One region of the Arthrobacter sp. P1_D4 genome, then DNA from elsewhere that is predicted to be linked to it. Evidence: riboswitches for the same ligand, from Rfam matches in the RefSeq annotation. Region 1 holds a riboswitch; each other region holds the start of a gene.
What was found. Region 1 has a riboswitch for cyclic di-AMP ahead of AC1D0A_RS18380 (NlpC/P60 family protein). Riboswitches for the same ligand answer to the same signal wherever they lie in the genome.
Positions count from the first base shown of each region.

Region 1 (9,727 bases):
CACCCAGACCGCCAGGGGCCGTCGCCGCGCGACCGGTCCCGCTCCGGAGCCGCGTCCCGTCGTCGCACACACGGCCGAACGCCCGCGGGACGTGCACCGCGATGAACGCCGTCGCCGTCGCAGTCCGTTCCGCCAGGTCACGGACTTTGCCGCGGCAAGCGGAGTCGGGCAGAAGGCCGGGATCGCACTGGCCGCAACTGGTCTGGTTCTTACCGTGACGGTCCCCGTCACGAGCCCGGTGATGGCTTCGAATCCGGGCGGATCCGGCGCGCTCTCCGCCGCCGTGCAGCCGGATGTCACCGCTGCCGCCGCCGCCAAGGTCGACTTCAACCGCACGGCCGTCACCACGAAGGGCGATCCGGACGGGAAACTCAAGCAGCTGCTGAGCGCCCAGTCTGTGGGCACGATCACCCGCGCGGCATCGGCCGGCACCCTGGGTGCGCCGCTCGACCAGCTGGTCACGGCCTCGCCCTTCGGCTACCGTGTCAGCCCCATTACCGGGGGCGCGGGGGAGTTCCACCGCGGCCAGGATTTCGCCGCCCAGTGCGGCACGGCGGTCCACGCGGCCGCCAGCGGCACCGTGACGTTCAACGGCTGGCATCCCTTCGGCGGGGGGAACCGCGTGGTCATCGATCACGGCAACGGCCTGGAGACCACGTACAACCACCTGTCCTCGGCTTCGGTCAAGGTCGGCCAGAAGGTTTCCCGCGGTGACGTCGTCGCCATGAGCGGAACCACCGGCGCCTCCACGGGCTGCCACCTCCACTTTGAAGTGATGGTCAACGGCGATGTCGTTGACCCGCTCGGCTGGCTCTAAAAAGACGATGGGCTGCTCTCAACTTCCTGTGACACGCCGTGATCTGAATGTGACATTGGATCAGGACTGCTGTAGGGTTTGAAGCACGCCAACTTTTCCGAAGTTGGCGCTCTTGAGTGGATTGCCTAGCTCTGCCACCGCTCAAGGTCCGTTCGCATTACATCGTCTGGCAGGGGCGGGGGAACCAATTTTGGCCTTCGAAAGAAGGCCTTGGGGTTAAGTCGCAAAGCTTCCCAGGAAGCAGCGCGGCCGGGTGACTCCCATCCGAATCCGACAGCTCACCTCGTAGGCATTGGGAGAGGCTACTTTCGTGTCTTCACGCCATAATTCTGCGCGCATGCGCACCGGCGAGGCTCTGTCGAGCCCGCTGGAATCCACATCACGTGCCGCCCTTGCCGGCGCCCGGATTGGATCACGTTCCGCAGGCTCAATCGCTACCGAGCCCGGACAGCATGCAGTTTCCGCTTTTGGCGCGTCTTCGCAGTACACCCTTCGCTAAGTAACCCATTTCGGGGCGATCCGGCGTACCCCCAAGATGCCGGAGCGTCCTCAGTCCGTGCCCGAAAGCGCGCGGTCCAAGGATCACGAAAGAGAGAACTTAATGACTACTCGTGCAAACGTTGCACGGCACCGCGCCGAGGTCACCAAGACCAACTCGCTGGCTGTAATTGCTAAGGCTGTCGGCGACAACGCCGGCGGCATGGGCCGTCAGGCCGCGGTCATCGCCGCAGCTTCCGGTCTGGTCCTGACCAGCGGAATCGCAGCCAACGCTGCTGAAACCAATGTTCAGCGCGAATCCACCTCCGCTTCGGCCCTGGAAGTCCAGTCCGCAGCTCCGGCCACCATCTCGGCCGCTTCCACCATCGCGATCTCCTACGAGAAGCCCGCCGTGACCACCACGCCGGCTCCCGTCGTCGAGGCTCCCAAGCCCGTCGTGAAGGTCCAGGACGCCACGGCCACGGCTACAGCCACCCGCGCCGGCGGCACCGAGCTTGGCGTCAGCGGCGGCGTCGCTGCCCAGGCCCCCGCGGGCATCGGAAGCGGCGCAGGCGCGACCATCGCCGCTGCTGCCTACGCACAGATCGGCGTGGCGCAGGACTGCACCGCCCTCGCCACCAACGCCCTGGCCGCGGCCGGCATCCACTACCACGGCTGGCCGGCAGGTTACCTGTCCCTGGGCCGCACCGTGAGCGCCGCCGAGGCACGCCCGGGCGACCTCGCCTACTACCAGAACGGCGGCGTGGGCATGGCTCACATCGCGGTCTACGTAGGCAACGGCATGGCAGTGCACGGCGGCTGGAACGGCGGCACCACCGCGCTGTACAGCGTCAACGTCGGCTCCGGCCCGGTCTTCATCCGCGTCGGCGCCTAAGCACGAACCCCAGCATTCCGAAAGACCCCCGCCTCCAGGCGGGGGTCTTTCGCGTTGCCGCGCAGTGAACTTTCCGCGCTGAGGACCGCGCCGGTGAAAAAATATTCGGTGATCCGGCACTTGAGTGTTTACTCTTGTGTTGTCGATCCATAGCCCGACCATGCAGAGGGCAGCCGGCCCTCGTGCCGCTGGCGGGTGCGGCCGTGAAGAGGTATGCGGATGCGCACTCTCGTTCTGAATGCTGGATATGAACCGCTGGCGGTCATCACCTTCCGCCGGGCGCTCGTCCTTGTCCTGACCGGAAAGGCCAGCGTGGTGGCCGAAGGGGACGACCCCGTGGTCGGCCCCCAGGACATTTTGGGCCGCCCGTCCGTGATCCTGCTGAACCGCTACATCCGGCCAAGGTACAACACGATGACTGCGGTGAGCCGCCGCGGCGTGCTGCGCCGGGATGCCCACCGCTGCGCGTACTGCGGCAAGGCTGCCCACACCATCGACCACATCCAGCCCAAATCGCGGGGCGGAGCCGACTCCTGGGAGAACCTGGTGGCGGCGTGCCTGCGGTGCAACAACGCCAAGAGCGACCATACGCCGGCGGAGATGGGCTGGAAGATCGGTTTTGTTCCGGGCCCGCCAAAAGGTGCCATCTGGCAGATCAAGGAACTCGAGAAGCCGACGCCGGCCTGGGATCCGTTCCTGCTGCCTGAATCGGCTGCCTGATCGGCCTCCTAGCTGATTGATCAGCCGGTGAAGACGCTGCCGGCGCACATTACGGCTTGTTCAGTGGCCGCTGGCGCCGCGCTAGGCTGAACCGATGGAGTTCGATGCTATCATTCTCGCCGGGGGGCGGTCCTCACGCCTCGGCGGCGTGCCCAAATCCGGGCTGATCTACGACGGCGCCACCCTCCTGGAGCGGTCACTGCGGGCCGCGGGCGCGGCGGGGCGCACCGTCGTCGTCGGCCCCGACCCCGGGGGCCTGCCCGGCGGCGTCCTGACCTGCCGGGAAGAGCCGCCCTTCGCGGGTCCGGCCGCAGCCATCGCGGCGGGGCTGGCCGCCCTGGCCGCCGATCACGCGAGCCGGCACGCAGCAGCCGCGCCCTATACCCTCGTCCTGGCGTGTGACATGCCCCGGTCGGCCGGCGCGGTCCGTGCCCTGGCCGAGGCGCTGGCCGCGTCTGCTGCAGGCACACCGGAAAGGGGTGGGGCCGACGGCGTCATGGCCGTCTCGGCCGACAGTCGGAAACAGCCGCTCGTGGGCTTTTATGGCACGGCCGTGCTACAACGTTCTGTCGCGGACGCCGCGTCCCGGGACCGGCTGGAAAACGCGTCGGTGTTCGCCCTTCTTGCTAGGCTGGACGTGCGGGAAGTTCGCGTTCCCCCGGGTTCCACGGATGACGTCGACACCTGGGATGACGCGTCCGCACTGGGGGTATCCGGCAGGATTCCCGACGGCGGTCCGGGCTCCGGCCCGGCTCTGCACAGCTGAACTCGACCATGGAGGCAAACGGTGAAAAGCCAGGACGAAACACTGGAAGACTGGTGCCGTGCCCTGCTCCAGGCCCTGGAGCTGGACGACGTTGAGATTGACGTGAATGAGGTCCTCGCCCTGGCCGGCGTGGCCGCCCATTCCGTGGTGCGCCCGGCGGCACCGCTGACCACATTCATTGCCGGCTTTGCGGCCGGCCTGGCCTCCGGCTCCGGGCAGGCCACGGACTCCGTGTCCATGGAGTCCGCGATGGCCGTGGCCCGCCGGCTCGCCAAGGACTACGCAGCCGCCGAAACTTCCGGGGCATGACGGCTGCGGCCCCGGACGGCAATGGCCCCGCCACCGCCGCAGGTGAAGATGGCGTCAACGATAGCGGCGGAAATGGCGTCAGAGATGGCGGTGGAGAGGCTCTCGTAGACGGCCCTGGAGGCCCTCACATCGCGCACCAGGACACCGCGGACCAGGACTCAGGGGACGAGGACACTGCCGCGGAGCCGCACAGGCACCTGGCCCACACGTGGCAGGAGGCCCGGCAACTCGCGTTCGAGTGCGCCGTTCCCATCCCGGCCGCCCCTGTTCCGCTGCGGCAGACGCTTGGCCGGACGCTCGCGGCGGACGTCGTTGCCCGGCAGGACATGCCCCATTACGCTTCCTCTGCCATGGACGGTTGGGCCGTCAACGGCAGCGGGCCCTGGATCCTGGCCGAACCCGGTCAGCGCCTGGCACCACATCAGGCCAGCCCGATCGCCACCGGCGGCCTCATCCCGCCCGGGGCCAAGGCAGTGTTGCGCAGCGAAAGCGGCATCATCGACGCCGACGACGACGGCCTGCCCGTCCTGAAGCTGGGCGGCACCGCGAAGCCGGGAGACCCGCGCAACGGCGACCACATCAGGAAGGCCGGGGAGGAAGCCGCCGCCGGGGACGTCCTGATCAAGGGCGGCACGGTCCTGAATCCGGCCCATCTGGCGCTCGCCGCGCTGGCCGGAAGTGACGCCCTTCCCGTGCTCGGCAAGGCCGTGGTCCGCCTCGTTTTCACTGGCTCCGAGGTCGTGACGAGCGGGATACCGGCACCCGGGCAGGTCCGCGACACCTTCGGACCCCAACTGGCCGCCGTGGTGGGAATGCTCGGCGGGATCTGCACCGAAGAAGTGAAAGTCGGCGATACCTACGCCGAGTGGCTCGCCGCCCTCGAGGACACCGATCCTGCCGGTGAAAACCTGCCTGCCGACGTCGTGATCACCACCGGCGGCACGGGGCGCTCCGGGACAGACCACCTCAGGCGCTCGGTCGCCGAGCTCGGCGGCCGCCTGCTGATCGACGGAATCGCCATGCGCCCGGGCCACCCCGCCGTGCTGGCCGAACTGCCGGACGGCCGTTACATCCTTGGCCTGCCAGGAAACCCGCTCGCGGCCATGATGGCGCTGTCCACGATCGGTGCCCCACTCCTGGCGGCACTCGGGCACGGCGTGATCCCCCCGCTCAGCGAGGTGCTCTGCGGCTCGACGATTGACGCCGACCCGGGCCGGACCCGGCTCATGCCCTTCCGGCTGCTCTACGGCATGGCATCGCCGGCGCAGCACACCGGCCCCGGAATGATGCGGGGGCTGGCCGCCGCCGACGGTGTGCTGGTGGTCCCGCCCCATGGCGTGCAGCTGGGGGAACTCGTCCCCGCCTTCGCCCTCCCGTGGAGTGCGCCGTTGCCTGACGCTTCGGCGGCGGCCGCCGAACAGAAGCCGGCGGCGAAGCGGACCGCCAGGAAAACCGCGGCCAGCGACGGTCCGGTGGACTGGAGTGCCCTTTTGGGCTGAGCCCTGGCCTGCTGCGACGGCACCGGGACAAGGCACGCCGCCAGGATCAGGCACTTACAATGATGGAACCAACCAAAGATTCAAACAGCCGCTAGCTTCAAACAGCGGCACACAATGTTGCTTAGGAGCACCGGATGGGCCGTGTGACACAGCGCCGCAAGGTGCACAAGATCGTCCTGGACGGGTCCCCGCAGGCCCTCGAATTTCCGGTCCGGCACCGGGAGGACGTCCTTGCCGTCGAGGAACCGCTGGAAATCCGGCTCGGCAACATGTCATTCTCCGTCACCATGCGAACGCCGGGCAATGACTTCGACCTCGTCGCAGGCTTCCTCGTCTCGGAGGGGATCATCTGGGCACCCGAACAGCTGGTCTCGCTCAGGTTCTGCGCCGGCGAAGACGCCGACGGCATGCAGACCTTCAACGTGGTGGAGGCGCAGCTCAGGCCCGACGTCGTCCGGCCCGAGACCGGACGCAACGTCTTCACCTCCAGTTCCTGCGGCATCTGCGGCACTGACTCGATCGATGCCGTTCGGAAGTCCTCGCACTACAGCCCGGCACACGATCCGCTGACCGTCCCCGTCGAAACGCTCGCGGCCCTCCCGGACGCCCTCCGGTCCGCCCAGGAGGTCTTCGAAGTCACCGGCGGCGTGCACGCCGCCGGGCTCTTCAGGATCTCCGACGACGGCTCGGCCGAGTTGCTGTGCCTGCGCGAAGACGTGGGCCGGCACAACGCGGTGGACAAGGTGGTGGGCTGGGCGCTCCGCGAGGGCCTGCTCCCGCTCCGGGGCACCGTGTTGCAGGTGTCCGGCCGGGCATCGTTCGAGCTCGTCCAAAAGGCGGCCCTCGCCGGCATCCCGGTCCTCGCCGCTGTCAGTGCCCCCTCCAGCCTGGCCGTCGAGCTCGCCGAGGCCAGCGGGATGACACTGGCCGGGTTCAGCCGCGGGACCAGCCTGAACGTGTACGCGGGCCAGCAACGCGTCGCGGTTCCGGCGCCTGCCGCCGGCTAGGGGCAACAGTTGGCCAATGGGTTCTCCGCGGCGTAAGTTTTATCCATCGATTGGAGTCGATCGGACCCCCCAGCGCTGAAGAGGATCACATTGCACGACGACCGCCGTCTTACGGAAGTCCGGCTGGACCGCTTTCTGCGTGACCGGATCGGCCCGGCCGTCTACCCGCGCAACGTGCCGCTGACGCTGAGCAGCTGGGACGCACCGGACGAACCCGTGCCGGTGCTCGAGGCCCTGCGGCAGGAGTTCACGCCCCAGGAACACGGCGTGGCCTGGGGCCGGCCCTGGAGCACCAAGTGGCTCCGGCTCCGGGGTGAGGTGCCGGACGCCTGGGGAACCGCGGCCGGAACCTCCGTGGAAGTCCTCGTGGACCTCGGCTTCAGCGGCGACCTCCCGGGTTTCCAGTGCGAAGGCATTGCCTGGCGGTCCGACGGGACCATCATCAAGGCGATCTCGCCACGGAACCAGTACATCCCGCTCAAGCTCCTGGGCAGTGGCATGGCCGTTGACTTCTACGTCGAAGCCGCGGCCAACCCCGACTTGTCCCAGAACTGGACTTTCGCCGCCACCCCCTACGGCGACAAGGCGACGTCGGGCAGCGAGCCGAAGTACCGCCTCGGCAGGATCGCCATCGCCGAACGCAACCAGACTGTCTGGGAACTGCAGCAGGACATCCTCACGCTCAGCGGGCTCATGCACGAACTGCCCATGGACCTGCCCCGCCGCCACGACATCCTGCGGTCGCTCGAACGCATGCTGGACATCATGGACCCCGACGACGTTGCCGGGACCGCGGAGGCCGGACGGGCCGCCTTGGCCGATGCCCTGTCCCGGCCCGCCTATGCCTCGGCGCACCAGCTCGTGGCCACGGGCCACGCCCACATCGATTCGGCCTGGTTGTGGCCGGTCCGGGAGACCATCCGCAAGTGCGCCCGGACGTTCTCCAACGTCGTCGCCCTGATGGACGAGAATCCCGATTTCATCTTTTCGTGCTCCTCCGCCCAGCAGCTCGCGTGGATGAAGGAGTACTATCCGGAGCTCTTCGGGCGCATCCGGGACAAGGTCCGCGCCGGCAGGTTCGTTCCCGTCGGCGGGATGTGGGTCGAATCCGACTCCAACATGCCCGGCGGCGAGGCCATGGCACGGCAGTTCCTCGAAGGTAAAAGTTTCTTCCTGGCCGAATTCGGGATCGATTGCCAGGAGGCGTGGCTGCCGGATACGTTCGGGTATTCCGCCGCCCTGCCGCAGATCATCAAGGCCGCAGGCAGCCGCTGGTTCCTGACCCAGAAGATCTCCTGGAACCAGGTCAACAGGATGCCTCACCACACCTTCAACTGGGAGGGAATCGACGGCACCCGGGTCTTCACCCATTTCCCACCTGTGGACAGCTACAACTCCGACCTCAGTGCCCGGGACCTGGCGCACGCAGAACGGAACTACCGGGACCACGGACGCGGAGGCACGTCGCTGGTTCCGTTCGGGTACGGCGACGGCGGCGGGGGCCCAACCCGCGAGATGCTGGCCGCAGCGCAGCGCACGGCGGATCTGGAAGGATCTCCGAAGGTGCGGATCGGCTCGGCGGCCAGCTTCTTCAGCCAGGCCCAGGCCGAGTATGAGCCCCTGCCGGTCTGGGTGGGGGAGATGTACCTGGAACTGCACCGCGGCACCTACACCAGCCAGGCCAGGACCAAGCTGGGGAACAGGCGCAGCGAGCACCTCCTCCGGGAGGCCGAGCTCTGGAGTGCCACGGCGGCTGTGCGGACCGGGCACCGCTATCCGGCTGCGGAGCTCAAGCGCCTCTGGCGGCTGGTTCTGCTGCAGCAGTTTCACGACATCCTGCCGGGCAGTTCCATCGCCTGGGTCCACCAGGACGCCGAACGGAACTATGCCGCCGTCGAACGGGGACTGGAAGCGGTCATCACGAACGCCGCGGCGGCGGCCCTCGGCACCGGCAGCCGGGAATTCCTGCTCAACGCTGCCCCGCACGAGCGCCTGGGCGTGCCTGCCCTGGCGGCTGCCGAACCGGTCCGGCCCGGGCAGCCGGTAGAGATCACTGAGGACGGCGGCGGCTACATCCTGGACAATGGCATCATCCGTGCCGTGGTGGATGCCCGCGGACTGCTGGTCTCCCTCGCGGACCGGGCCTCCGGACGAGAGGCGATTGCTCCCGGCGAGGTGGGAAACCTCCTGGAGCTGCACCGGGACACGCCCAATGAATGGGACGCGTGGGACATCGACGCCTTCTACCGCAGGAACGTCGTCCGTCTGGACCAGGCGCTTTCGGTGGCACCAGAGCGCGACCACCGGGGCGAAAGCCCGGACGCCGTCGTGGTGGTGGAGCGGATGGCCGGGTCCTCCGCGGTGACCCAACGGATTACGCTCGCGCCGGGTGCAGACTCGCTCGCGATCACCACGGCCGTGGACTGGCAGGAGAGCGAAAAGCTGCTCAAGCTGGGCTTTGCATTGGATGTCAGGGCCGACCGGTCGGCGGCGGAGACGCAGTTCGGGCACGTCTTCCGCCCGACCCATGTCAACACGTCCTGGGAGGCCGCGAAATTCGAAATCTGCGCCCACCGCTGGATCCACGTCGCCGAGCCGGGCTATGGGGTGGCGATCTCCAACGCTTCCAGCTACGGCCACGACGTCACCCGCAACGTCCGGGAGGACGACGGCGGCACCACCACCACAGTGCGGCTCTCGCTCCTGCGGGCACCGAAGTTTCCGGATCCCGGCGCGGACCAGGGCAGGCACGAGCTGCACGTCACGGTCCGTCCGGGCGCCACGATCGCCGACGCCGTCGAAGAGGGCTACCGCACCAACCTGGCACCGCGGGTGGTGCATGGGGCCCACGGGGTGGAGCCGCTGGTCACGGTGTTCAACCAGGCCCTTGTCATTGAAGCGGTCAAACTCGCTGAAGACGGTTCGGGGGATGTGATTGTCCGGCTCTACGAAGCACTGGGGGAGCGGTCCACCGGCGCGGTGAAGGCCAATTTCCCGGTCCGCGGGCTGCATGCCGTGGATCTGCTGGAACGGCCCGTCGATGCTCCGGGAGTGACGGCGGGCGGCAATTCCGCCGAGCTGACGTTGCGGCCCTTCCAGCTGGTCACGCTGAGGTTTGTGCGCTGACAGCCAGGGCAGCCTGCCGCCGCCTTTCCTGCAGGGGAATCCGGCCGGCAGTGTCGGGGAATCCGAATGTTGTCGGGAACAACCGGAAAACCCCTTAAACAGGCTGAGTGG
Region 1 is NZ_JBFUAU010000020.1:24,944-34,670, forward strand. It holds gene AC1D0A_RS18375 (M23 family metallopeptidase) at 1-817, shown strand, start outside; cyclic di-AMP (ydaO/yuaA leader) riboswitch at 954-1,123, shown strand; gene AC1D0A_RS18380 (NlpC/P60 family protein) at 1,419-2,189, shown strand; gene AC1D0A_RS18385 (HNH endonuclease) at 2,409-2,909, shown strand; gene mobA (molybdenum cofactor guanylyltransferase) at 3,004-3,675, shown strand; gene AC1D0A_RS18395 (DUF6457 domain-containing protein) at 3,697-3,984, shown strand; gene AC1D0A_RS18400 (molybdopterin molybdotransferase MoeA) at 3,981-5,483, shown strand; gene fdhD (formate dehydrogenase accessory sulfurtransferase FdhD) at 5,618-6,490, shown strand; gene AC1D0A_RS18410 (alpha-mannosidase) at 6,581-9,616, shown strand.

Region 2 (9,727 bases), on a different contig from region 1:
GTTCTTCCTGCACTACGCCTGCGGTGGCCCGAACTTCCAGACCACCGCGGCCAAGACGATCGACACGACGCAATGGCACAACTATGCAGTCGAGTGGACCCCCGCCGGAATTACCGGATACCTCGATGGGTCCTTGTGGTTTGTGGACACGAACCCGACGCATCAGCCCACGGTAGGCATGCACCAAACGGTGCAACTGGACTGGTTTCCCAACGGGACGCCCACCAAACCCAGCCAGATGCAGGTCGACTGGATCCGCGTTTACAAGTAAGCGTTGCGCTTACTCGCCCGAGGCAAATTCCGGCCGGAACGGGCCGCCAGCCTCCGACGCCCCTTCGCGGTGCCCGTCCAATGCCTTCAACGCCGCAAGGTGCTCCAGCAGGGCCCGTTCCGGATGTCCGGGATGGGCAGCCAGCTGCTGGCGCAGCAGTTCCCGTGCGCGGGCTTGTTCCGGGGCGCTGTCGTCGAGGACGGCGTCAATGATTCTGGCGGCCTGATGTCGGATTCCGGCGGCAGATGCGGCATGTTCCGCACCGGATACCAGGTTCTCGGGATCCTGTTCTTCGAGGCGTCCTGGAGTGGACGACGGCTCCACCGACATGGCTGTTCCTTTGGTCATCGTTCCGGCTGAGTCCGGAACCGGCCTGCCGCCTTCCCCCAATCCCCGGGTACTGTACCCGGGTCCTAAGACGGGCCACCGTGACAAACGTACAACGACGCCGGGCCGCCAACCCCACACGGAAGCGAAGTTTTCGCCAAGTTTCATGCACAAGGCGCCGTGCCGCTGCCCGCGGAATGCTAACGGCGGCCGGCGCCACGGGGCGTATCCGCTGCAGCGCTTGTGTTGGTCATCTGCCCGAAAAGACGCGGAAATACTCGCCGGGTAGCCTCGAACCAACGAATCCGTTCGAAAGGTAGTACGCCATGCGTGTTGGACTGATCCGGGTGATGACGACGTCGGACCGACGCCTGCTCCACGCCCACGGGAAACTCCTCCAGGAAGCATTCGGATTTACCGTCACATCCCGCTGTATTCCGGACCAGCCGTCCGGCGTCTACGACCAGGCGTCGCTCGAATCTGCGGCCCCCAAGGTTGTCCGGCTGGCGAGGGTCATGGCGGGGGATGCTGACGCCCTGATTATCAGCTGCGCCTCCGACCCCGGGCTGGCCGCCACCCGGGCAGCCGTGGATATCCCGGTCATCGGGGCGGGCTCCGCAGCCGCGGCCGCGGCTCTGACCTTCGGCGGCCGGATTGGAGTTTTGGGTCTCGGCGCACACGTACCGGGCCCGATCTCGGATGCACTGGGCGAACGCATGCTGCTCATTGACGGGCAGGGAAGGATCGAAACACCCGACGCGTTCCTCATGCCTGCCGGGATTTTCGACGCCCTCGCCGCGGCCCACATGCTGGTTGACGCCGGCGCCGACATGATCGTCCAGGCCAGCACGGGCCTGAGCAGCATCGGCATGGCGGACGTGCTCCGCCGCCGGCTCGGGGTTCCGGTGATCGACGCCGTGACGGCGGCCGGGTCAATGCTGGTCTCAGCGGTAGCCGCCCGGGAACTTCAAGGGGTTTGAGTCCTGCCGCCTGTAGCGGCGCGTCCTCGGCCAACACCAAGGCAGCCCCGCGCCGCAATACGGCGCGGGGCTGCCTGGCGATTTGCCGGTCCTACTTGTAGACGCGGACCCAGTCGACCTGCATCTGTGAAGGCTTGGTGGCCGACCCGTCGGGGAACCAGTCCAGCTGCAGTGTCTGGTGCATGCCCACGGAGGGCAGGTGCGCGGGGTTCGTGTCGGAGAAGGTCTTCACGCCGTCGATGTAACCGGTGATGCCGGCCGGGGTCCACTCGACTGCATAGTTGTGCCATTGCGTCGTGTCGATCGTCTTGGCCGCCGTGGTCTGGAAGTTCGAGCCGCCGCAGGCATAGTGCAGGAAGAACTTGATCTGTGCGGTGTTGGTGCTGCCCTCGGCGTAGTCGATCTCGGCACAGTTGGGGGAGGTGTTGTTGTTGGGCCACAGGATCAGCACGGGGTGGTACTCCGGGTCCCGGGCGTTGGTCCGCATGCGCGTCTCCCACTTGCCGTATTTCTGCTGGGCAAATTTGGCCGACATGCCGCCCGTGGTGCCGGCCGAGTCGCCGCTGACCGTGGCCACGCCATTGGCAACCGACCAGGCCTGCGGGCTCCTGACACCGTTGCCGGCATGTCCGGATCCCTTGAAGACGCTCCACTTGGTGGAGTCGGGGGCGCCGGCCTTGGAGAACTCGTCGCCCGCGACAACCGCACCCCAGCCCCGTGCCGTGGCGGCCTGGGCAGCGACGGGCGCCGTTACCGCCGTCGGCGCCGGAGCGGCTGCCGCTTGGGCGCCAGCTGCCGGAGCAACAGGCGCGGCGGCCCGTGCAGGTGCCCCAAGGGCTCCGGAAGCCGCATCGGCTCCGGGAGCCGCAGGTGGGCCGGCGGTACCGGTGGCAGGCTTGGGGGCCGAGGGGACCGCCGGCTTCGGCGCTGCGGCCACCGGGGCCGTGGCCTTCGCGGCAGGATGCGCGGCCTGGGTTGCCGCCGAGGACGTGGAGTCCGCAGCGGAATGCGCGGCCCCGGTGGCCGGTGAAACTGCTGCGGCGCCCGTCGCGGGTCCGGCGCTGCAGCCGGTCAGGGACAGTGCGCCCAGGCTCAGAGCAATCGCTACTTTGTTCAGCTGTGGTGCCGTGGAGCGTGCCTTCGGCCGTGCATCTTTGAACGTTGATTTATTGAACAGCGGTGTTTTATTGAACAACGGACCCCTCCGGGCTTTCGTGGCTGGCACGCACAACCGACGCTGCCAGGGCGGCGGATAATGCGGGAAGTTTCATCCGGCCCCTGCCGCAAGGCAGGGGCGAGCAGACGCCGAACGGCGCAACGGGGCCCTGCAAAGGGGCGGTCCGGGGCCCTGCATTCGGGCCGGGCCTCGCGGCCAGCGGCCAACGTTACCGGACCGTTACCTCGGCCCGCAAACCTCCCGGATGCATGACGTTCCGCACGCCGCCTCCGCCCGGGGTGCCGCGCTACACGCAGCTGGGCTGATATGCCGGGTTGCCCGGGCGGCCGGCCGGCTGACGAAGAGCGTCGGACACGAGACGCTGGGTGACGGGGTCGTTGGGCGCCTGGTCATGGTCAATCACGTCTGCCGGGCACTTGTCCTGGATGGTGATATTGGTGACCTGCTGGGCCGGGCCGGCGAGGAACTGGCTGGGGTAGGGCGTCACCACCTCGTCGTGCGTTGTGGAGATCACCGTGTAGGCCGGACCGGGAACCGTGTCGCCAATGGAGTTGAGCTCGGTGAGGAACGGAGAACCAGCCTGCTGGTCGGCGCAGGCCTGGCAATTCGACCCTCCCACTGAGGTGGCCGGCGGAACGGCGTCCGGTGTCGGCGTGATGAGCCCGCGGGTTCCGTGGTTGGACGGGGCGATGCCCACAAGGTGGTTCACCTTGTCCGCGCCTCCAAGGAATCCGAGGTAGTAGCGCGGCATCATGCCGCCCTGGCTGTGGCCCACGAGATTAACTTTCCTGGCACCCGTCGAGGCCAGTACCTTCTCGACAAACGGGGCGAGCTGACGGGCTGAGTCTGCCACCGGGCCGGTGGCGTCGACGCCGTTGGTCGCACCGTAGTTCAGCGCGAAAACGCAGTAGCCCTGGCTCTTTAGCGCCGGCGACATCGTCGCCCAGTTCTTCGCCATGTTCTCGAAGGTTCCCGGCACCAGGACCACCGGGTAGGGGTGGGCTGCCGAGGGCTTGCAGGACCAGTCATTCGCGCCGGGCGGCGAAACGTCAATGGTGTCGGCCTGGGCCGCCGGCACACCCATCAGGGATGCGCCAAGCAGCGCCAAGGTCGCAGCTGCCAGCGTTGCGAATGCTGCGGGCGTTTTCGGGCATGGCACGGATTACCTCTTCGGTTGGACGCGTCATCTGTGACGGTCTGTGGGAATGGAAGTGAGGTAGGGATCAGCCCCCGTTGTGATCCGACTCACGTCTCTCAATTCACGCTAGGGAAGGTGCTCCGCGGATCGCTCCAACATGCACGTTTGTGCATGCATTTTTCGACGGCAATGGTAAATGGTGACAGTTGGGGTCGCGTGGGGAGACTGCTGCACAGTTGTGCAGGTACGGGCATGCCGCCCGCCGTCGCCTCCGGCCACCTCACTCTCCGGTCACCTCACTCTCCGGGCGGGAAATCGTAGGAGGCGTGGATCGTCGCCGGCGCGGTGCCGTAGGACAGGACGATCTCGTCGTGCGCCTTGAACGGGAGGTCCCGGATCCCGGCGTCGAACTTCCGGCCGTTCACGTAAACGGTCCAGCCTTCCAGTGAACCCCCACCGGTGCCGGGGGCGCCGGTGCCACCGAGGACGCCCCACTCCGTCAGGAGCTGCCCGAGGGTGAAGGCCTGGCCGGCGGTGGGTGACTCGATGTGGACCACGCCCGTGGTGTCGTGGGTGTGCAGTGCTGAGATGCCGTTGGCCCTGTGGTCAGCTCCGGCGGTGATGCCGATATTTGCCGGCACCGCGATGGGCTTGCCTTCCTTCAGCACGTCCAGATGTGCGTGATAGTGGTCCACGTTGCCCTCCGCCGTCAGCACCGTGAGGCCGGCCTGGGTGATCCGGCCGGGCGCCCCCGTGATGTCTAAAGCAAAATCAGGGGCCGGCGCCGCGGATGCCGCAGGTGACTCAGGCGACGGTGCGGTAGATGGCGCAGGGGCGGCGCACCCTGCCACCCCCAGCGTCATGGCGGAAAGTGCGATGGCGAGTGTCAGCTTGGTGTGCATGGTTGCGTAAACCGCTTTCGATCGGAGGCTTGCCAGTTCAGTCTAGGCAGATGGTCCGGGCCCGCCGCCCAGGACGGCTTGGCACCGCGTTTCCGCCGGGAGCCGCGAGGGGAAAGAATGGGCAGGTGAGTGATGCCGGCGAATTCATCGACCTCTCGCTGCAGCGCGAAGCTTCCGGGCGCCGCGCTGAGCAGCTTCAGGCGCGGCTGGAAACGGAGCCGGCGGGCAGCGGCCTCCGGTTCTACGGCACGTCCGTGGGCGCCGTGCGCGGCACGGTCCGGGATGCCGGCCGCCGCTATCCCGGGCTGTCCCGCGATGAGGTCACTTTGCTGAGTTCCGAACTGTGGGGCTCCGGGCCCGGAGGCTCCGGCCGGGGGCCTGCGCCGGTTTTCGAGCGCCGGCTGGCCGCCGTGGTCCTGCTCCAGGCCAACGTGAAGCTGCTGACCAACTCCGACCTCACCCGGCTGGAGGGCTTCATCCGGCAGGCGCGGGTGCGGGACCTTGTGGATCCGCTCGCCGTCGACGTCGTCGGACCCCTGGTGGACGGACTCGATGTTCTGGCCAGGGTGCGGGCCGACAGCGTGCTGGACCGGTGGGTGCGCGAGCCCGATGCCTGGCTGCGCCGGGCCGCGCTTCTCTCGCCGTTGCTGGCGCTGCGCGCGGGCGCGGGGGACTGGGGCAGGTTCGTCCGGCACGCCAACGCGGTGCTCGGCGAACCGGGCGGCATGTTCGACGCCGACGGCACGGCTGTCCGGGATGCCGTCTCCCGGGTCCTGGCAGAGATGGCAAAGCGGAGGCCGGAGCTGCAATTCACATCCGTTGGAGAATGACGATCCGAACCTTCGCCGCCGGCTCGGCTTTGGTCCGGGCATGTAGACCTTCGGACTGTCAGGCCGTCGGACCCCCCGGATCGCCCTGCTCGACGGCGCTGCCGGAATTTCCGGACTTGCCGCCAGCATTTGCCGGGACCGCGAAAGTCCTCGCCGCCCGTGACCCGGCGACTGCGCTCGCGGCTATGGTGACAAGCGCTCCCACCAGCAGGGCCGCGGCCTCGCCTGGGAGCAGGACCTGAAGCTGCGTGCCGATGCTCGCCGCAGCCACCGGTACGCCAAGCTGCGCCGCTGACAACACCGCCAGCGACAGCGGGAGTCCCAGGAAAGCCAGGTCGGCGTGCGCCAGCAGGGCCCCGGCCCCCAGCAACAGGCCGAGGGCCATCATGTCCGGGTGCCCGGCCAGGTCCTTGAGCGTCAGCGATGCACCCAGCCACACGAAGAAGAGCGGACCCAGGAAGCCGTCGCTGAGCGCGAACAGTTGCCGGGCCAGCCGCCGCGGTTCGCCGACCGCAGCCATCACCAGGCCGAAAGAAAAGCCTGCCATCATCACAGACACATTGCTCCACGTCGCGACACCGGCCAGGGTGAAGAGCACGGCCAGCTGGATCCGTAGCTCCAGGGCAAACTTGCGGCTTTCCGAGAGCCGGTGCACGCGCCGACGGATTCCCTGGCGCTCCAGCCAGCGCAAGCCGACAAAGAGCACTACCGCGCACCCGGTCACCGCGAGGACACCCAGCGCCGCCTGGACTGCGTGGGGCGGATCCACCAGGAGCGGCAACGCCACAATGCAGGCTGTGTCGGCAATTGCCACCTGCGCTGTCATAGCGACGACATCTGGCCCGCCGAGGCGCAGGGAATCGACGATTGGAAGCACCAGGGCTGCCGACGAGGACGCCAGCAGCACGACGTAGAGGGGAGCATGTCCAGTCCCGAACAGCAGTCCGATGCCGGTTCCGACCACCACCGCTGCCGCTGCGGCCACCATCGCCCGGCGGGAGCCTTTGCCGAGGGCGCCACGGATGTGCGGATCCCGCACGGGAACGTGGGTGCCTGCCACGAACATCATCAGCGCAAACCCGATATTGGCCAGCAGGGTGAACGTCGGGTCCGCGGGGTCCACCAGGGCCAGCCCTGAGCGCCCGATCGCGATGCCGGCCAGCAGCTCACCCAGCATGACAGGCAAGTGCCAGCGCGCCGGCAGGGCCAGCAGGGGGCCAGCCAGGGCGATGACGGCGATCAGCGCCAGGGACAGGAAGGTCACGGTTCGCGGCGGCCGGCCGGCGCCGGGCCTGACCGCCGTTCCACCACCGCGTAGGCCTTGCCGTCCAGGAAGGCCCAGTCGTTGACAACCATGTACCCGAGCGCGTCCACCCGGTCATTGAGGATGTGCTCGTCGAAACCCCCGTCGCGCGGTTCCGCGTCCCAGGTGCTCACGTGGACGTCCCCGCCGTCGAGGATCAGCAGCTCGGTGTTGACGTCGAAATCCTCTTGGGGCTGAGTGCTCAACTGGCAGATGGCGACACAATGGCTGTTCATTTTCGGGCCTCCGCTTCCGGTGGTGCTGATGGCATCATCCTATGTTCGGAAACGGCGCCGCCCTATGGGCAAAATTGCGGCCCGGCATCATGGCTCCGTTACCTGAATGTGACTTTCGGGTGCGGTTCGCGCTACGGTTAATGAGTGCCTGTTGTCTCCGATACGGGCGCTCCCCAGCCGATTGCCTAACTCTGCCGCGGCCCGGGGGTAACTCGCATCAACGTCCGGCAGAGACGGGGAAACCACTTTTGACCTGCTGATATGCAGGTCTTGGGGTGAAGCCGCACAGTGCCCGCAACGACGGGCCCGGGAGTGCGGCCGGGTGCCTCCCATCCGAATCCGACAGCTCACCTCGCAGGCATTGGGAGAGGCTACATTTTTCATGACTTCAGTCAATACTTTTGCGCGCCATGCCGCCGTCCTCGCCGCCGCATCCGGCCTGGTCCTGACCAGCGGAATGGCGGCCAACGCCGCCACCGCCCCCGTGCAGCGTGACTCTGCTCCGGCGTCGAACGTCGACATCGCCGGACAGGTCAGTGCCCCCGTCAGTGCCGATTCAAACGTCAAGATCAGCTTCGATCGCCCCGCAGTGGATTCTGTTGCCGCGCCGGTCATCGAACAGCCCGTCGCGCCGGCTCCGGCTCCCACTGCAGCCCCGGCGGCGGCGGCCAAGGCTCCGGCCAAGCCGGTCATCCAGGTGCAGGCCGCTCCGGCAGCAGCTCCGGCAGCAGCGCCGGCCGCGGCGCCCGCGGGCGGACGCAACGCCATCATGCTCTCGGCCGCCTACAGCCAGGTGGGCATCACCCAGGACTGCACTGCCATGGTGGAAAAGGCCCTTGGCGCCGCGGGTAAGCCCGTTGGCGACATCGGTCCCCGCGCGTTCCTTGGCCTTGGAACCGTTGTAGCGACGCCGCAGCCCGGTGACATGGTGGTCCAGTCCGGCCACGTCGGCATCTACGCCGGCAACGGCCAGGTGGTCAGTGGCGGCATGAACGGCAAGAACCAGACCATGGTCCACCCGCTGTCCTGGCTCACCGCGACCGGCGGCGTGACGTTCGTCCGCGCCTAAGCCGCACGGCCCCGACCCGGGGCCAGACAGTCCGGAAAGACCGGCGGTCGAGTTCCCTTGGGGGCAACTCGACCGCCGGTCTTTCCTGTCTCCGCATTCGGGGGTCCGGGATCCCGATGGCATAGCTTTCCCCGGCGCAGGGTCCTCAGGGATTCCCGCTGCCCATGAGCGGAAGCGTCAATTTCATGACGGTTCCCTCGCCGCCCGTCGCGGCCACCTCGACGGTGCCCCCGGCCGCGACGGCAATCTCCCGGACCAGGGCCAGGCCGATGCCAAAGCTCCGCTGTCCCTGTGAGGTGCCGGTGCCGGCCGTCCGCACGAACCGGTCAAAGATCCGGGCCTGATCGACGCCGGTGATTCCGGTCCCGGAGTCCGCCACCGTGATCACGGCGCGCTTCTGCTCGATTGAGGTCGTGATGGACACGCGGCCGCCCGCAGGCGTGTGGGCCAGCGCGTTGTCCGCCAGGGCCAGCACGGCACGCCGCAGCGCATTCGTCTCGATCCGGGCCAGCGGCCGGGCAGCGGCAGAGAATTCCAGGCGCACCTGCCGCTGCTCTGCCACCTGCTGGAGGCTGCCGGCGACGCTGGCGGCAGCGTCGGCGAGGTCGGCAGGGGGCGCGGAGCGGTCCGGGGCCTCCGCGGTTGCCGCGAGGAGCAGTTCGTTGACAATCCCTGTCAGCGTCGCGGCGTCCTCCCGGATCCGGGCCAGGTCGTGGCTTTGCCTGGAGCCGGGCACAGTGTTGCGCTGGGCCAGCTGGATCCTGGTGTCCAGGATGGTCAATGGCGTGCGCAATTCGTGGCTGGCGTCCTGGACGAAACGCCGCTCCCTTGCCAGGGCATCACTGAGGGGACGAATCGCGCTGCGCGCGCTGAGCCACCCGACGATGCCGGCCAGCAGGATTCCCGCTACCCCGGCGATGATCATGGCTTCGAGGACATCCTTGGAATCCAGGTAGGTGTAGGCCGTCCCGGCCGTCGCCGAGCCCGGCACTTCAGGATGGGCCAGTTGGTTCGTGAGGTACAGTGCCGTGGCGGCGAGCAGCCCGAGAACCATGACCGCGCACGCAGCACTGATCCGCACCGCGACCTTGAGGGAAGCCTTGCGCAGGATGGAGTGGTCCGGATTTCCGCCGGCCGGCCAGCCGTCACTCATGGGCTTCGCCGATCTGGTATCCGAGGCCGTGCACCGTGCGGATCACGGCTTTGGAGATCTTCCGGCGCAGGTGATGAACATAGGTATCGATCACGCCGGGCTGTTCCGAGGCGTGGAAGCACGCCGCGAGGAGCTCATCCCGGGTGAAGACGCGGTCCGGTTCCGCAGCAAGGGCTGCCAGCAGCTGGCCTTCCTTTGCGGTCAGTGACACCGTTTGCCCGTAGACGGAACGGACGGAGCGCTGCGTTGGATCCAGTTCCCAGTCCCCGATCGCCACCGGTGCCGGGGCCGGGGGAGTGAAAGTCCGCGTCAGTGCGCGCAGGCGTGCTGCCAGTTCGCCG
Region 2 is NZ_JBFUAU010000003.1:165,876-175,602, forward strand. It holds gene AC1D0A_RS05025 (glycoside hydrolase family 16 protein) at 1-271, shown strand, start outside; gene AC1D0A_RS05030 (hypothetical protein) at 281-619, opposite strand; gene AC1D0A_RS05035 (aspartate/glutamate racemase family protein) at 925-1,578, shown strand; gene AC1D0A_RS05040 (glycoside hydrolase family 16 protein) at 1,670-2,773, opposite strand; gene AC1D0A_RS05045 (esterase/lipase family protein) at 3,042-3,839, opposite strand; gene AC1D0A_RS05050 (hypothetical protein) at 4,190-4,795, opposite strand; gene AC1D0A_RS05055 (DNA alkylation repair protein) at 4,921-5,625, shown strand; gene AC1D0A_RS05060 (cation:proton antiporter) at 5,684-6,889, opposite strand; gene AC1D0A_RS05065 (hypothetical protein) at 6,886-7,134, opposite strand; cyclic di-AMP (ydaO/yuaA leader) riboswitch at 7,337-7,539, shown strand; gene AC1D0A_RS05070 (hypothetical protein) at 7,547-8,233, shown strand; gene AC1D0A_RS05075 (sensor histidine kinase) at 8,379-9,386, opposite strand; gene AC1D0A_RS05080 (response regulator transcription factor) at 9,379-9,727, opposite strand, start outside.
Region 2: linked by a shared signal. The riboswitch ahead of AC1D0A_RS05070 (hypothetical protein) and the one ahead of AC1D0A_RS18380 (NlpC/P60 family protein) in region 1 are both predicted to bind cyclic di-AMP.

Region 3 (9,727 bases), on a different contig from region 1:
GGCCTTCGAGGAGCTCGTCGCGGCCCACGGTGCGGGTGCCGTTCTCCACGAGGTAGTTCAGGAGTTCGAATTCCTTGAACGTGAGGTTCAGGGATTCGCCGTCGAGGTGCACCTCACGGCGGGCGAGGTCGATCAGCACCCCGGAAGGCCGCGGATCCTGCGGCTGCTGCAGGCGGGCGGTCTCGGTGCGCTGGCGGGCCCCCGCGGTGGGGTCACCGAAGGTCGAGCGGACGACGTCGAGGGCGGAACCCGGGGCACTGGCCGGCGCGACGGCGACGGCGGCATAGCTTTCGGCACCGGCCACGAGCGACTGTGCGTAGGCCCGGATTTCCTGGGCAAGCTTGGCGATGGATGTGCCGGCTGCAGCCGCGGTTTCCTCGTCGATGCCCATGTACAGCACGAAGCCGCGGGCGACGTTGTCGCTGGGGGCCGGACGGACCGGGCTGCCGGCACCCGGGGCGATCACCGGGGTGGGTGCCGTGGCGGGGGCGGGGGGGACGGCACGGAGCTGGCCGTAGGAGTCAGGGTTGTAGCCCTGCGCTGCATATCCGGGGGCGGGGAAGCTGCCCGCGGATCCGGCGGGGGCGAACGCGGAGCGCCCGCCAAAGCCCTGGCGGATCCCTGAGGCCTGGCCGGCCTTGCTGGCGTTACGGACGGAGATGTGGACGTATCCGGATGCAACTGACATGGAATGCTTACCTCAATGTGAATGGCCGTCATCGCGGCTCGAATGCTTCTTTCCCCGCAATGAAATTGGGGAGGGGCGCCCGACTCTGGGCTTGGGGGCGAATGCCTAGAAACCTTTAGGGGTGTAAAAGTTAGGCGTGCATTCGACAACAGCGCATCTCGGTACCAGCGGGTGTGCTGATCCAGGAAGCTGCGGCTGCAGGTGCTGTTGAGTTCTTGTTCACAATTGAAGTGTGCAACGTAACAATGTAAACGTGCAAGTAACAATGGACCCCAGGTTCCATGCCGGCCAGCCACGGTTGCGATGCCGGCCGCGGCGGTTCAGTTCGACTGGCCGGTGGCTGTCGCCGCGACCAGCATGACGGAGGCCGCCGTGTAGCCGGAACCGTCCTTGGCCGCCACGATCCGCACCGTCCCGCCCGCGACGATGTCCGCGACGCTCAGCTGCGTGCCCGTGCCGCCGGCCTGCTGGCGCCGCTGTTGCAGATTACTCACCACCACGTCGCTGCCCAGCGCATAGCTGCGCGTGAAACCGTCGCTGCTCTTGACCGTCACGGAGGACGAGCTGACCTCGCTCACTGTGCCCAACTGCTCGGCCATCGTGGTGTATGCGCTTCCTTGCAGCACCACGTATTCGGCGTGCACTGCCGCGGAAAGCCCGCTGCCCATGCCACCGGCAGCGAAGTGGCCGGGACCGCCCTGCCCCGGCATGCCGCCGCCCGCGAAACCACCTTGCGCGGAACCGTCTTGTGCTGAACCTGGCACGCCTGGGGCGACACCCTGGCCGCCGGGTCCGCCGGCTGCCGCCCCGCCGGCCGCACCGGTGGCTGCCGTTGCGCTTGAGGTGAGGGCATAGACGCCGGCCCCGGCGCCGACGGCCAGGACTGCGGCGGCGCCGGCGACGGCGAGCCCCCGCTTGAGGGTCCAGGGCTTCGCCGCCGAGGCCGTCTTGGCGGAAGTTCCCGGCGCGCCCCAGCCTGTGGCTGCGGCGGGGACAGGTTCCTGCCGGGGCATGCCCCAGGCAGGTTCCGATGCCGGAACCTTCCAAACCGGAAGCGCGCCCCAGCCCCCGGCAGCGCCTGCTTCCGGCCGCCCGGCCTCGGCGTGCCCGCCGCCGGTGCGTCCGGCGTCAGCCTGTCCGGCGTCAGCGTGTCCGGCATCGGCGTGCCCGGTTTGGACTGTTCCGCCGTCGGTGTGTCCGGCGCCGGACTGCCAGGCAGTACGGGGTGTGGTTACGGGCGCGGGCGCCGCTGGCGCGCCGGTGGTGGGCGTGGGGGCGGGTACAGGGGCTGACTCGGGGGCTGCTCCGGAACCGGCTCCGGGATGCTGACCGCTCATGGTATTTCTCCTTTAGGGTGCGGATCGGTGTTCACCCCAGCGTGGTGAGCGATCCTGTGCTTGGGCTGTGCGGGCCGACAGCCCGGCCTGTGACGTTGCCGGACGGGAAGGGCGGATTGAACATGGCCGTTGCGGCCCGTACGATCCCGCAACGGCATCCAGCTCGCTAGGCTGGGATTCACAGGTGCCGCACAGGGTCCCCAAAGCCCCGCCTAACCGGCAGATCGGAGAGTTGTCCCCATGGCCACTTCGCACTCCATGACCAACAACCTTCCCCAGCTCACGCATCCGGACGGCTCCCCCATCCGCGCCCTCGTGGTGGATGACGAGCCCAGCCTCTCCGAGCTCATGAGCATGGGGCTGCGGATGGCCGGCTGGTCCGTGGCCGTGGCCGAGGACGGGCCCGGAGCCGTCCGGCTCGCCAAGGAGTTCCGCCCCGACGTGCTGGTGCTGGACGTGATGTTGCCCGGGTTCGACGGCGTCGAACTGCTGAACAGGATCCGCGCGTTCGCGCCTGAGGTGCCGGCGCTGTTCCTCACCGCCAAGGATGCCGTTCAGGACCGCATCACCGGACTGGCGGCCGGCGGCGATGACTACGTCACCAAGCCGTTCAGCATGGAAGAGGTGCTGCTGCGCCTGCACCGGCTGGTCCAGCGCTCCGGAGTGGCCGCGATGGACACCGCCGAACTCGTGGTGGGAGACCTCGTGCTCAACGTCGACACCCGCGAAGTCACCCGGGCCGGTGAGGAAATGCACCTGACCGCCACGCAGTTCGAGCTGCTGCGCTACCTCATGGAAAACCCGAAACGGGTCATCAGCAAGGCCCAGATCCTGGACCGTGTCTGGGACTACGACTTCGGCGGCCAGGCGAACATCGTGGAACTGTACATTTCCTACCTCCGCAAGAAGGTCGACGCCAACCACGCTCCCATGATCCACACGGTGCGCGGAGCCGGGTACGTCCTGAAACCGGCGGACTGATCCGTGCCCTCACTTTCCGGCATGACCCGCGTCCCCGGACGCGACTGGCGCAACCCGTCGACGTGGCATTTGCGCACCCGGCTGGTCCTGGTCGCCATGGCGCTGCTCGTGGCCATCTGCGGCGCTGTGGGCTTGTTCAGCTACGCCTCCATGGACCTCTTCCTCACCCGGCAGCTCGACACCCAGCTGGACCAGGCCTCCCACCGTTCGAGCGAGTTCGGCCGGCCCTCCTCGGACGATTCGGGCAGGCGCCCCGACCCCCTCGAAGCCCGGGGACAGGGCGTCGGGACGCTTAACGCACGGATAGTCGACGGCGAAGTCAGCAGGGCCGGATTCCTGGCCGGGGACGGCGCGGTCAAGAGCCTCTCCCCCTCCGACAACAAGGTTCTCCTGGCCCTGACCCCGAGCGGCGTGTCCGTGGACCGCAGCCTTTCGGCCGGCGCCTACCGGCTCACGGCCGCGCGTACACCGTACGGCGACGTGATTGTGACCGGACTCCCGCTGGCTGAAAAACAAAACACCTTGGCCTCCCTGGTCTGGACCATGGTGGTGGTGTCCGCAGGCGGGCTCGTGCTGATCGGGCTCGCCGGCACGGCCCTGATCCGGCGGACCATGAAGCCGCTGGAACAGCTCTCCGAGGTCGCCACCAACGTCTCCCGTCTCCCGCTGGACGCCGGCGAGGTGGCGCTCGGGGTCCGCGTCCCGACGTCGGCTGCCCATCCCGGAACGGAAGTGGGCAGCGTGGGCTACGCGCTGAACAAGATGCTGGACAACGTCTCCAACGCTCTCGAGGCGCGGCAGGAGAGTGAGATGAAGGTCCGGCAGTTCGTCGCCGACGCCTCGCACGAGCTCCGCACCCCGCTGACGGCCATCCGCGGCTACACGGAGCTGATGCGGATGACCGAGCATTTCACCCCCGACGGCGAGAGGTCCCTCGCCCGTGTGCAAAGCCAGTCCGAGCGGATGACCACGCTCGTGGAGGACCTGCTGCTGCTGGCGCGCCTGGACGAGGGGCAGCCGCTCAAAATCTCCGACGTCGACCTCACCCAGCTGGCCATCGAGACGGTCAGCGATGAGAAAGTCATGGCCCCGGACCGCATCTGGCAGCTGGAACTTCCGGACGAGCCCGTGGTGGTGCGCGGTGATGCGACCCAGCTTCACCAGGTCCTCGCCAACCTGCTGTCCAATGCGCGCAAGCACACGGAACCCGGGACCAAGGTGGTCACGGGCGTTATGCGCTCGGCTGACGGCAGTGCCGTGGTCACCGTGACAGACAACGGCAGCGGCATCGCCCCGGAATTTATCGGCCGGGTCTTCGCCCGTTTCGCCCGGGCCGACGCCTCGCGCACCAATCCGGCGTCGAACCCCGCAGCCGTCCCCGCCGATTCTGCCGTCGCGACGGCGAGGGTCGGGTCCGGGGCTCCCGCACGCTCGTCCTCCGGCGCCGTTTCCGGCAGCCGCGGAGGTCACGGCACGGCGACCGCCGCGCCGACGTCCGAGGGCACCAGCGGGTTGGGCCTGTCCATTGTCCAGTCGATCGTGGAGGCCCACGGAGGAACAGTCGAGGTCACGTCCCGGCCGGGCCGCACGGAGTTCGCCGTGCGGCTGCCCGCCGCGCGGCCGCCGGCTTAACCGGAACGGCCGCCGTCGGCGCAAACGGCCCGGACCGGCCGGCCCGTGAACCCGGCGCAACCCGACACCCCGGCACTGTGACTCCTGTTACCAAAATGTGACTTAAGCGGCCAGGTCCTGTAGCGTCGTTAGCGTGCGCCGCCATCGGTGCCGCATATCCGGACGGACGCCAAACTCTGCCGCTTCCCGGATTCCGCTGGACCAGGCAGAGGCGGGGGACCCAGAGTTCCCGGGCATTCTGCTTTCATGCGCCCTCGGGGTGAAGCCGACACGTGATGTTCCGTGCGGCCGGATGACCTCATCCGAACCCGACAGCTAACTCCGCCGGCGTTGAGAGGCCACCATGACTGAATTCCAGGTACAAACACGCCCTGACGGCGGTTCGCATTCCCGCTCAGTTGGCGCAGCCAAGTCGCGCCACCGCGCCGAACCGGTCAAGCAGGCATCCGCCCTGTCGCGGTTCGCCGCCGGGCTCGGTGTAACCGGCCGCCGTGCCGCCGTCGTCACCGCCGCGTGCGCACTGCTGCTGGGTGGCGGCGCCGCCAGCCAGGCGGCAGAGCCGGGCGCCCACACGGCGAATGTTGCGAGCCAGGCGGCCACGATCGCCGACCCGCTGGCCAAGCTCAACTTCGAGCGGGTCCAGGTGGCTGGGCCGGGCGCTCCAGCGGAAAAGAACGTGGCTCCCCAGATCTCGGAGGTTAAGGCAGCCGAAGCGCTGATCCCTGCCCCAGCTGCTGCCGCGCCGGCAGCAGCGGCAGCCCCCGCACCTGCTCCGGTTCCCGCGGCAGCCCCCGCTCCCGCTCCGGTTCCCGCGGCAGCTCCCGCTCCCGCTCCGGCACCGGCAGCCGCTCCGGCCCCCGCACCGGCACCCGCACCGGTCGCAATCGACGACCCCGCCGGCGCGCAGGCCTACGCCGCGTCCCAGCTGGGAAGCTATGGCTGGGCACCCGGCCAGATGCAGTGCCTGCACAAGCTGTGGACCAAGGAATCCGACTGGAAGACCACCGCCACGAACGCCAGCAGCGGCGCCTACGGCGTGGTCCAGTCCCTGCCCGCCTCGAAGATGGCGAGCGCCGGCGCCGATTACATGACCAACTACCGGACCCAGATCAACTGGGGTCTGAACTACGTCAAGTCGCGCTACGGCTCCCCCTGCGGCGCCCTGAACTTCCACTACGCACACAACTGGTACTAAACCGGCCCTAACCAGCCCACGTGGATCCGGGGCCTCCTTGCGTCTCCACTGCGGGACCGGCCCGGGCGGGCCAGACTTCCACAGCCCCCGCACAGCTTGACCCTAAAGCCTTCATATGGGCCGCCGGGAAAGTTGAGCCATGACATTCACAGACCAGGCCACAGGAACCCTGCCCCGCTCCACGGCGACGCCGGCCGGCCCGGCGGCCCCCGAGGCACCCTCGGGGCTTGCGCTGGCCGGCGCACCCGTCCCGGGCCCGATCGCCGGGGCGCTGACCGGCCCCGGCGGCCGGCGCACGGCCATTGATACGCGCGCCAGCACGCCCCTGCTGGACGTCACCATCCCGGTCTTCAACGAGGAACGGGACCTCGAGGCCTGCCTGCGCCGGCTCCACGCGTACCTGCTCGGCGCCTTCCCGCATTCCTTCCGGATCACCGTGGCGGACAACGCCAGCACCGACGAAACGCTCAAGGCCGCGGAACGGGTAGCCCGCGAGCTGCGCGAAGTGACGGTGGTCCATATGGCAGAAAAGGGCCGCGGAAACGCGCTTCGCAAGGTGTGGCTGGCTTCGCCGTCACCGGTCCTGGCGTACATGGATGTGGATCTCTCCACTGATCTGGCGGCCCTCGGCCCGCTCCTTGCCCCGCTCATTTCCGGGCACTCCGACCTGGCGATCGGGACGCGGCTGACCCGCAACTCCCGCGTGGTCCGCGGACCCAAACGGGAATTCATCTCGCGCAGCTACAACTTCCTGCTCCAGGCCCTCATGGGCGCCCACTTCAGTGACGCGCAGTGCGGCTTCAAGGCGATCCGGGCGGACGTGGCCCGGCAACTGCTTCCGCACACGCTGGACAACGCCTGGTTCTTCGACACCGAGCTGCTGGTCCTGGCAGAAAAGTGCGGCCTGCGCGTCCACGAAGTCCCAGTGGACTGGACCGACGACCCGGATTCCAGCGTGGACATCGTCCAGACGGCCCTCGCGGACTTGCGCGGCATGGCACGGTTGAGTCGGGACCTGGTCTCGGGCCGGATCCCGGTTCCCGACCTGCGCGCGGCCCTCGCCCGCGGACCGCTGCCGGCCGCCTCACGGGCCCAGGAACAAAGCCCCGGCGGAAGCCTCTTCGGACAGCTCGTCCGCTTCGGCAGCATCGGGGTGGCCTCCACCCTGGCCTACCTGGCGATCTTCCTGCTCTGCCGCGGGTTCATGGACCCGCAGCTGGCAAACTTCCTCGCGTTGCTCACCACCGCCGTGGCCAACACTGCGGCCAACCGGCGCTTCACGTTCGGCATCCAGGGCAGCAGCCAGGCGGCTCGCCACCATTTCGAGGGGTTGCTGGTCTTCGGCATCGGGCTGGCCCTGACCTCGGGCGCACTCGCCGTCGTTCACGCCGCGTCGGGAGCGGCACCGGACCGCTGGCTTGAACTGCTCACGGTCACCGCCGCCAACCTGGCCGCCACGGCCGTCAAGTTCCTGCTCTTCCGGCTGGTGGTTTTCCGCCACAGGCCCGCCGCTGCCGTTCCGGCGCCCGGCGCCCCCGACCCTTCCCTCCCCCGCACAGAAAAGGCCAAGTAAATGACGGCAACCATCAGCCCCACCGCCGGAGCCCAGGGCGGTTCCCCGGCCGGCGGCCCGCCGGCCGCCGAGGAACAGCCACACCCGGTGCCCGGAGACGGCGGGACGGCCCCCCATCTGCCCGCGTCCCCGGCGCCGGCCACCCAAGGCCGCTGGGACCGGCTGCTGTTCGGACCGCAGCCCCGCTGGGTGCGGCCTTCGGCAGGGCTGCTCCTGGTGGTCACCGCGGCGTTGTACCTGTGGAATCTGGAGGCCACCGGCTACGCCAACTCGTTCTATGCCGCGGCGATCCAGGCCGGGACCAAGGACTGGACCGCGCTGCTCTTCGGCTCCCTCGACGCCGGCAATGCCATCACGGTGGACAAGCCCCCGGCCGCACTCTGGATCCCCGCCCTCGCGGGACGGATCTTTGGTTTCTCGGCCCTGAGCATGCTCATTCCCCAGGCGCTCATGGGAGTGGCCGCCGTCGGGCTTCTCTACCTGACCATCAAGCGGGTGTCCGGGCCGGCCGCGGGCCTGCTCGCCGGCGGCGCCCTGGCACTGACCCCGGTGGCCGCCCTCATGTTCCGGTTCAACAACCCGGACGCGATGCTCACCCTGTGCCTGGTACTGGCGGCCTACCTCACCACCCGCGCCATCGAGAAGGCCGGCTGGAAGTGGCTCGCCGCGGCCGGCGCGGTCATCGGCCTGGCCTTCCTGAGCAAGATGCTGCAGGGCTTCCTGATCGTTCCCGGGCTGGCCCTGGCCTACCTGTGGGCGGCGCCCGCCACCCTCGGCCGCCGGCTCCTGCACCTGCTGGCCGCCGCCGCCGGGATCGCCGTCGTGGCCGGAAGCTACGTTGTCCTGTTCCAGCTGACCCCGGCCTCGGTCCGGCCGTACATGGCAGGGTCGGAGACCAACAGCTTCCTGGAACTCACGTTCGGCTACAACGGCCTGGGCCGGATCACCGGGTCAGGCGGGGGCATGCCCGCCGGAGGAAACCTGGGAGGCAACGCCGGCGGCCCGGGAGGCACCGGAAACGTCGGCTTCGGCGGCGCGGCCGGGATCACCCGGATGTTCGGGACGAGCTTCGGCGGCGAGGTGTCCTGGCTGCTGCCGGCGGCCCTGATCCTGCTGGCCGCCGGGCTGTGGTTCACCCGGCGCGAAGCCAGGACCTCGAAAACCCGGGCGGCGCTCCTGCTGTGGGGCGGCTGGCTGGTCATCACGGCCGGAATCTTCAGCTTCATGAGCGGCACCGTGCATCCGTACTACGCCGTGGCGCTGGCCCCCGCCATCGCGGCGCTGGCCGGCATCGGTTCCCTGGAACTGTGGCGGGGCCGGACCTACTGGGCCGCCCGGGTTGTCCTGGCCGTGACGGTGCTGGCCACCTCAGTCTGGTCCGCCGTGCTCTTGGGCCGCGACCCGTCCTGGCTTCCCGGGCTCCGGGTGATCGTGGTGGTCCTGGGCGTCCTCGCCGCCGCGGCCCTGCTCCTGCTCCTGCGGGCGGACGGCATGGCGGCTCTCCCGGCGCGGTTCCGCAAGGCCGCCACGGCCGGCGTCGTGATCCTCTGCCTGCTTGCCGGCGGGCTCGGAAGCACCGCGTGGACACTGGCGACCGTCGCCCAGCCGCATTCCGGTTCGATCCCCACGTCGGGCCCCACCGCGTCCGCGATGGGCGGCGGCTTCGGGGCAGCAGGCAGGACCGGCAGTGACGGAACCGGCACTGACGGCGCGGGCAGTGCCGGCATGGGCGGTGGCCCCGGCGGGGAAACGTCCTCGCCGGAGTTGACCGCGCTGCTGAAGTCCTCCGGCGCCAAGTGGTCCGCGATTGTCTCCGGCGCCACCCAGGCCGCGAGCCTGGAACTCGCCACCGGCACCAGCGTGATCGCGCTCGGCGGCTGGAACGGCGGCGACCCCTACCCGACGCTCGCACAATTCCAGGCGATGGTGGACCGCGGCGAGATCGGCTACTTCATTTCCGGCGGCATGGGCGGCATGGGCGGGGGCCGCGGAGGCAACTCCGAGGTCGCCACCTGGGTCGCGGCCAACTACCAGGGCCAGACCGTGGGCAACGCCACCATCTACAAACTGGGAGCGTAGACCGCCATGACTGACACCCTGAGCCCCCGCCCCGACACGGCGCCGGCCCGCACGCCGGGGCGGCCGCGGCCGCAAGCCCGGGACCGCCGTCGGCGCCTGGAGCCCCCGGCGGACGGCGGCACGCGCGCCGTCTCTGGCGCCCGGGCCCTGCGGCAGCGGCTGGAACTGGCGGGGCTGCTGCTGGCCACGGCCGTGCTGTACCTGTGGAACCTCGGCGCCTCCGGCTGGGCAAACGCGTTCTA
Region 3 is NZ_JBFUAU010000013.1:179,280-189,006, reverse strand. It holds gene AC1D0A_RS14235 (winged helix-turn-helix domain-containing protein) at 1-688, opposite strand, end outside; gene AC1D0A_RS14230 (hypothetical protein) at 1,009-2,025, opposite strand; gene AC1D0A_RS14225 (response regulator transcription factor) at 2,266-3,006, shown strand; gene AC1D0A_RS14220 (sensor histidine kinase) at 3,028-4,638, shown strand; cyclic di-AMP (ydaO/yuaA leader) riboswitch at 4,823-4,982, shown strand; gene AC1D0A_RS14215 (aggregation-promoting factor C-terminal-like domain-containing protein) at 4,982-5,833, shown strand; gene AC1D0A_RS14210 (bifunctional glycosyltransferase family 2/GtrA family protein) at 5,973-7,406, shown strand; gene AC1D0A_RS14205 (glycosyltransferase family 39 protein) at 7,407-9,485, shown strand; gene AC1D0A_RS14200 (ArnT family glycosyltransferase) at 9,492-9,727, shown strand, end outside.
Region 3: linked by a shared signal. The riboswitch ahead of AC1D0A_RS14215 (aggregation-promoting factor C-terminal-like domain-containing protein) and the one ahead of AC1D0A_RS18380 (NlpC/P60 family protein) in region 1 are both predicted to bind cyclic di-AMP.